DNA from 2 places in the Providencia rustigianii genome. Region 2 is predicted to be linked to the other one. Evidence: predicted binding sites of a transcription regulator. Region 2 holds the regulator's gene; the other holds the start of a gene.
The links. The regulator CRP, encoded in region 2, controls carbon source genes, mostly activating them, when cyclic AMP is high. The targets are predictions, from matches to a motif close to ATGTGANNNNNNTCACAT.
Positions count from the first base shown of each region.

Region 1: EL244_RS05570 (CidA/LrgA family protein) is a predicted target of CRP. The motif match lies at 1,671-1,688, and genes of this name have one in related genera.

Region 1 covers NZ_LR134396.1:1,228,411-1,232,575, reverse strand. The annotation lists gene metG (methionine--tRNA ligase) at 1-1,580, shown strand, start outside; gene EL244_RS05570 (CidA/LrgA family protein) at 1,740-2,207, shown strand; gene EL244_RS05565 (CidB/LrgB family autolysis modulator) at 2,207-2,902, shown strand; gene cdd (cytidine deaminase) at 3,082-3,978, shown strand; gene EL244_RS05555 (hypothetical protein) at 4,095-4,165, opposite strand, start outside.
Region 2 covers NZ_LR134396.1:393,397-397,561, forward strand. The annotation lists gene EL244_RS01795 (hypothetical protein) at 1-882, opposite strand, end outside; gene EL244_RS01800 (hypothetical protein) at 1,062-1,427, opposite strand; gene crp (cAMP-activated global transcriptional regulator CRP) at 1,625-2,257, opposite strand; gene EL244_RS01810 (OsmC family protein) at 2,588-2,992, shown strand; gene EL244_RS01815 (phosphoribulokinase) at 3,070-3,936, opposite strand; gene EL244_RS01820 (YheU family protein) at 3,997-4,165, opposite strand, start outside.

The DNA of each region.
Region 1 (4,165 bases), 840 kb from region 2:
AAGCGGAAGACCAATACGGCGATAACTGTGAAGTTTGTAGCGCAACGTATAGCCCAACAGAACTGATTAATCCTCGTTCTGTTGTCTCTGGCGCCACACCGGTTATGCGTGAAACTGAACACTTTTTCTTTGACCTTCCTGCATTTAGCGACATGCTCCAAGCCTGGACTCGCTCAGGTGCACTGCAAGAGCAAGTTGCGAACAAAATGCAAGAGTGGTTTGAATCTGGTTTACATCAGTGGGATATCACTCGAGATTCTCCTTATTTTGGTTTCGAAATCCCAGATGCTCCTGGTAAATATTTCTATGTCTGGTTGGATGCTCCAATTGGTTATATGGGGTCATTTAAAAACCTCTGTGACAAGCGTGGAGACCTAAACTTTGATGAATTCTGGAATAAAGATTCTAAAACCGATTTGTATCACTTCATCGGTAAAGATATCGTTTATTTCCACAGCCTGTTCTGGCCAGCAATGTTAGAAGGCAGTAACTACCGTAAGCCAACTAATCTATTTGTTCACGGCTATGTGACAGTCAACGGTGCCAAAATGTCTAAATCTCGCGGAACATTTATTACCGCGCGTTCTTATTTAGATAACCTTGATGCTGATTGTCTACGTTATTACTATGCCGCTAAACTTTCTTCACGAATCGATGATATCGATTTGAATTTAGAAGATTTTGTTCAACGCGTGAATAGTGATATCGTCAATAAAGTGGTCAACCTCGCCTCACGTAATGCGGGCTTTATTGCTAAGCGGTTTAGCGGAAAATTATCTGCAAATCTGGCTGAACCTAAGCTATACCAACAGTTTGTTGATGCCGCACAAGTGATTGGCGACGCTTATACTAACCGTGAATATGGTAAAGCAGTTCGTGAAATCATGGCACTGGCTGATATTGCAAACCGCTACGTTGATGAAAAAGCCCCTTGGGTTATCGCGAAACAAGAAGGCAAAGATCAAGAATTGCAAGATATCTGTTCAATGGGTATCAACCTGTTCCGTGTATTAATGACTTACCTAAAACCTGTTCTTCCAAGCTTAACTCAGCGCGCTGAAGATTTCTTAAATGTGAAATTAGAGTGGGATGCAATCAACAAACCGTTACTTAATCATGATGTTGCTCCATTCAAGGCATTATTCAACCGCATTGAGATGGCTAAAGTTGAAGCAATGGTGGAAGCCTCTAAACAGACTATCCAGCCGGTAAAACAGCTAACAGGACCTCTGGCAGATGATCCAATTCAAGAGACAATTAATTTTGATGATTTCGCAAAAATTGACCTGCGTATTGCCTTAATTAAGCAAGCTGAGTTTGTTGAAGGTTCAGATAAGTTACTAAAATTACAGTTAGATATTGGTGGTGAAAATCGCCAAGTCTTCTCTGGCATTCGCTCTGCATATCCAGACCCTAAAGTGCTGGAAGGCCGCTTAACCGTTATGGTTGCTAACCTTGCTCCACGTAAAATGCGCTTTGGTATCTCTGAAGGTATGGTGATGGCAGCGGGTCCCGGCGGTAAAGATATTTACTTACTGAGCCCTGATAATGGCGCACAACCAGGAATGCAAGTTAAGTAAGTCATTCTTATTGTTGCTAATACGGCATTAAATACTGTAAGCAAATAACGGAGCCACTCTTGTGCGCTCCGTTTTTTTATGACTTTTTATTTGTGATCTATGGCACATTTTGCAAGTTAATTGTATGATGAATGCCTGTCGAGCTATAGGACAAGTCCCATGTCACTTAAACAAGTATTGATAACCGGATGGCAATATTTGCGAGCCTTCGCAATACTTTATCTCTGCCTCATTATTGGAAATCTAATTTCCAAACTACTTCCTTTCTCCATTCCCGGTAGCATCGTGGGAATGTTATTACTGTTTGTGCTACTCGCCTTACAAGTCATTCCTGCACATTGGGCAAAACCAGGTTGTAGCATCTTACTGAAAAACATGACGATACTGTTTGTACCGATTGGTGTAGGGATCATGAATTACTATGATTTACTCAGCCAACAAATGATCCCGATCGTTGTGTCCTGTATAGCAAGTACGGTGATCGTCATGATTGTGGTCGCGGTCAGCTCTAACTATATCCATAAAGAACGTCCCATTGTTGGTGCTAAGCCAGATGAAGTTCCCCTTCCCCCTGAAGATGCTATCTCTTCAGTTACTACCGATAATAAACCAAAGGGGAATGAATAATGTTTGAGCATATTTGGTGGTCACTACCACTCACCATCATTGTCTTTTATTTGGCAAGAGCACTGTCGATTAAGTGCAAACTACCTATTTTAAACCCATTATTATTAACAATTGCGGTGATTATCCCACTGTTGATTTTCACTAGCACCCCCTATGAGCACTATTTCGCAGGCAGTAAGCTCCTTAATGATTTACTGCAACCTGCGGTTGTTGCGCTAGCATTTCCACTCTATGAGCAAATGCACCAAATTCGAGCGCAATGGAAATCACTCTTTAGTATTTGCTTTGCGGGCAGCTTAGTTGCCATGTTTACAGGTGCTGCCATTGCGCTGTGGTTAGGCGCAACGCCAGATATTGCTGGCTCTATTTTGCCAAAATCAGTCACTACGCCGATTGCCATGGCTGTCGCCGATTCTGTTGGTGGCATTCCCGCCATTAGTGCAGCTTGCGTGCTGTTTGTTGGGATCTTAGGAGCAATGTTTGGTCACAGTTTATTTGATGTACTGCGCATTCGTACTCACGCATCAAGGGGTTTAGCCATGGGAACCGCCTCCCACGCATTAGGAACTGCCCGCTGCGCCGAAATTAACTATATTGAAGGCGCCTATAGTTCACTCGCATTAATGACATGCGGTGTCATTACTTCACTCCTCGCTCCATTCCTATTTCCTATCATTCTGCATTTATTTGGCTAAACTGAATCAATAAGAGAGGTAATTAACCTCTCTTATGCCAATTAAACACCAAAAACTTGAGATACATCTCTCATTTACTGAATTTGTTTCATCGATTTCATTCATGAAGTGATAATGATCACATTAACGTCCCTGATTTATTGAATAGAATGAAAGCAATTAAATAGGGAGAGTAACTCATGCATTCAAGATTTAAGTCCGCTTGGTCCGAACTTCCAGAAAAGTTACAGTCTGTACTTAAACCTATCATGGATAAGCCAGACTTTTCAGCCATGCTAACTGCTGAGCAAGTCAAACATATCAAAGCTGAAAGTGGATGCACGGACAGTGAGCTTGCATTTTTATTGCTACCATTTGCAGCGGCTTATGCTGTCACACCGATTTCTCACTTTAATGTGGGCGCAATCGCTTGCGGGGTTAGCGGTAATTTATACTTCGGCGCTAACATGGAATTTAGCCATGTTTCTATTGGTCAAACCATTCACGCTGAACAATGTTCAATTACCCATGCATGGTTAAAAGGCGAAAAACAGCTGACATCTATTACAGTTAACTACACGCCTTGTGGTCACTGCCGACAATTTATGAATGAGCTTCGTGAAGGCGGTAAAATTATGGTGCATTTACCACAGCGCCAAGCCGCAACATTACATGATTATTTACCAGATTCATTTGGTCCATCGGATCTGAATATCACCACCTTACTGCTTGATACTGTTGACCATGGCTATGCGAATCAAAGTCGTGATCGCTTATTATCTGCTGCAATTGATGCCGCAAATCAATCCCATGCACCATACAGTAATTCTCATTCAGGTATTGCAGTGCAATTAAAAGATGGCTCTTTATTTACCGGGCGCTACGCAGAAAATGCTGCATTTAACCCAAGCTTGCCGCCACTACAAGCCGCTCTGATTATGGTGAATTTAGCAGGTAAAGATATTACATCGATTGATCAAGCGACTCTGGTTGAGAAGCAAGATGCGATTGTGCAACAGTGGTGTACAACAGAAAATACATTGCGCGCTTTAGGTTGCCAAAAAGTAGAACGTATTTATTTGGATGGGTCCATTTAACTGTTATTTAATTGAAAACAAATTAAATATTCAAAATTAAGACGGTGGTTATTGTGAGTTTATCAACTTCAATAACCGCCGTTTTTTATTAAAACATTATTGAGTGTGGATACAGACTAGAATGAAAATCTGGATGATGAGCTGCTATAACCACCACTATAGTTAAATTCAGGCATGCTCGGTACTT
Region 2 (4,165 bases):
TGCCGGTTTTTCAACGCCAGTGTTCAGATTATCTCTAGGGTGATTTTTTGATTTGACGGCTCCCTCAGCAGTATAAAGCTCAATATTGCGACCATTAATTTTTTTTGTTTTTATTATATGAGTATCTGGTTTTGAATTTTTTAATGCTAGGTTCTTATTTTGAGGCTCTATCATTAAACTTGTATTACTTGCTTTGTGGATACTGGTTACGCGTAGTGGAATTTTACTTCCTTTAATTCTTTTGATTTCTTTAGCTAATTGAAAATTAATTATAATATTGTGTTTTTCAGAGTCACTAAGTTCAGGCTTTGTATAAAATACGGTAGGAGGAAACTCTGTGTTTTTAAGATTGATCAGTGTGTGGTTAAGATCTGCTTTATCTAATGTCACTCTCACTCGCTCATCTAACGTAGTGATGTATTGTGAATTCTGAGTCATTTTTCCCAGTAAATTTTTACATCTATCAATGAGTGTAGTAATTTTTTGAGGCGTATTATCTTTAGCGGTTTTTTTTACGTTTTTTTCATTCTTAACATAGGTATTTTCGAAGCAATGATCACTCTTTCCAAGCAACCGCTGTAAAGCCTCAATTTTTATATTGGTCTCTCTAATTACCGGATGTAAGTTTTGATAGGTGTTTTCTTTATTACAATCCCTCAGTTTTAGCTTGGTTGTTTTAATGGCTTCATCCCACATATTTTGGAATTTTTTATTTTCATTTAATGACTTCGTTCTATTATGAAAATCGATAACAGGAAATATTTTTGGAGATGAATTTGTTTCAATGACCTTATTCAGAAATAGATACTTTTTTTCAGATTGTAGAAATGTAGATGAGGTGCTATTTCTAACATTCGGTGAATTTATGATTGTGTCTATCATGATTGCTTCTCCTAATTATTTATCTATTTCAATGCTATAGGATTTTTAGATAGAATTGATATAAAAAACCGATTCCATTAAATAATTAGCTAATTGATAAAAAAAAACCTAACAAATACGCGTTAGGCTAAAGGGGTGGCATATCGATTGTAGGATTGAAACGTAGCGAATAAATAAAATTAATTAGATAAATTCTTAAAAAATGAAAAACTCTTATTAAAATTAATAAAATGCGTATCAATGTTTTTGTTAAACTGAGTACCAAAAATAACTTTTGCTTTAGGTGTAAATGAGTGTTGTGTGGGTTGATTACTAGGAACTAAGCTTCCAATTTTGAGTGAAGATATAAAATGAGGTACACGAGTTTCTTTAGCTTGAGTCGTTGATTCTTTTACTAAAATTGGAAATTTTTTTGAGGTCGAATTCGCTGATTGTAAGCGTTCAAAGAATGCCTGACGCTGTAAAAAAGTTTGGTTATTACCGCTCTTAGTTGTACCGGCATGGTAGATGTAGTTTGATGGTGTTAAATTATTAATCTGTTTCATAAATAAAATCCTAAATGATTGCTGGCTAATTATTTAGTATTTTATATATAAGGATTGTTAGACTAATATCAAAAAGCGCTGCTATTTTGAACAGAAAGTATATGATGGGCAATATTAGGAATGAAAAACAGCCATATATGAGATATATACAGCTGTTTATATAAAGCCCAGTAAATATTACTGGACCAAAATAAAAGTTATCGAGTACCGTAAACGACGATCGTTTTACCATGTGCAGAGATCAAATTTTGATCTTCTAACATTTTTAAAATACGACCTACAGTTTCGCGTGAACACCCAACAATTTGACCAATTTCTTGACGAGTAATTTTGATCTGCATACCGTCTGGGTGAGTCATTGCATCAGGTTGTTTTGCTAAATTTAATAAGGTTTGAGCGATACGACCAGTCACATCAAGGAATGCCAAGTTACCGACTTTTTCTGATGTAGTTTGTAAGCGGCTTGCCATCTGCGCAGAAAGGCGCATCAGAATATCTGGATTAACCTGAATTAGCTGACGGAATTTCTTATAAGAAATTTCAGCGACTTCACAAGCAACTTTAGCTCGAACCCACGCAGTACGTTCTTGCCCTTCTTCAAATAACCCAAGTTCACCAATGAAGTCTCCCTGATTCAAGTAAGAGAGAATCATTTCTTTGCCTTCTTCATCTTTGATTAAAACAGCCACTGAACCTTTAACGATATAGTAAAGGGTTTCTGCTTTTTCACCCTGATGGATTAGAGTGCTCTTGGATGGATACTTATGAATATGGCAGTGTGACAAAAACCATTCAAGAGTAGGGTCTGTTTGTGGCTTGCCGAGAACCATTAGCGTTATCCTCTGTATGTTATTGCAACCCTTCAGAAAATTAAGGTGAAAGGCTGACTTTAAAATTTCTAGCTTGGCATACTAAGTTGCGTTAGTTACCCATAATTAATGCTCGTTATAGGTCAAAAGCAAGTTAATATCAATTGTATAATATAATCAATTGAATCGTTGAGTTTTGATCTTAATCCTATCAACTAAGCATTGTTTGTATCATATCCAATACAGAAAGTCTTCCCTGTATCGCTTCAGCTTAATAATGCTGATATAACATTATTCAGATATATGGAACAATGTAGCCTTTAATAACGACATTTTTCAAGGGGAACAAAAATGGAAGCACGAGTAAAGTGGGTTGAAGGGCTCTCTTTCTTAGGTGAATCAGCATCTGGGCATCAAATCATGATGGATGGTAATGCTGGAGATAAAGCACCTAGCCCAATGGAAATGGTCTTGATGGCAGCAGGTGGATGTAGCGCGATAGACGTGGTGTCTATTTTACAAAAAGGTCGCTACGATATTACCGACTGTGAAGTTAAACTCACATCCCAACGCCGTGATGAAGCCCCTCGTTATTTCACGCATATCAATTTGCACTTTATTGTCGTCGGTCGTGAATTAACAGATAAAGTGGTTGAGCGAGCCGTACAACTTTCGGCTGAAAAATATTGCTCAGTCGCGATTATGCTAGAAAAAACAGTAAAAGTGACTCATAGTTTCGAAATTAAAAATATCTAATTACTTTTATATTATTAGATACTTATCTTCAAAGAAGATAAGTATCTATGTAAGTATTCATTTAATTTAATATAGACTTATTCACTTCGCTGCTTAATTAACTTTTCAACTAATGGCATCATAATGAGCTCCATTGCGAGTCCTAATTTTCCTCCAGGTACCACAATGGTATTCATTGCCGAGATAAATGAGCCGTTAACCATCGAAAGCAAATAAGGAAAATCAATCTGTTCTAACCCTCTAAAGCGGATCACAATGAAACTTTCATCCTGTGATGGGATAGCTTTAGCGGAGAATGGGTTCGACGTATCGACGGTTGGAACGCGTTGGAAATTAATATGTGTACGGGAAAATTGCGGAGTAATATAGTTAATATAATCACCCATAGAACGCACTACGGAATCCATCACCGCTTCTCGGGAATGTCCTCTTTCCGTCGTATCGCGGATCATTTTTTGAATCCACTCTAAATTGACAATCGGGACAACACCGACCAGTAAATCTACATGTTTGGCAACATCATGCTCAGGTGTCACGACACCGCCATGTAAACCCTCATAAAATAATACATCGGATTTTTCTGGCAGAGACTCCCAAGGCGTAAAGGTTCCCGGTTGGAGACCATAAGGTACGGCTTCATCATAGGTATGCAGATATTTTCGAGATTGCCCCTGACCTGTTTTAGCGTAATCAATCAACGTTTGTTCTAGCAGAGCAAAATCATTCGCTTCGGAACCAAAATAACTAATATGGCGACCTTGTTCACGGGCTTTACGGATTGCCATATCCATTTCTGGGCGGGTATAACGATGAAAACTATCCCCTTCAAGGGTTGCAGGGCGAATATTTAGCTGGTGGAATATTTTACGAAAAGCTTGGCTAGTAGAGGTCGTTCCTGCGCCACTCGATCCGGTGACGGCAATGATAGGGTGTTTCTTCGACATAGTGGACTCCCTGTTTTACGCTCATGACCACTATTTCAATAAACAGCGAATGAAGCGGGATTACGGGCGAAACTGGTTATTAGGCATAAAATTTACGGATTCATGTAGCTCAGACCAGACTAGCACAATTTCCCCAGAAACTAACTGCCGTTTCACATCATTCACTTTGTCTTGTAAGCTTTTTTCATGAGTACCATAGTCGGTGCCTTCACGTAATACATAGCTTTCA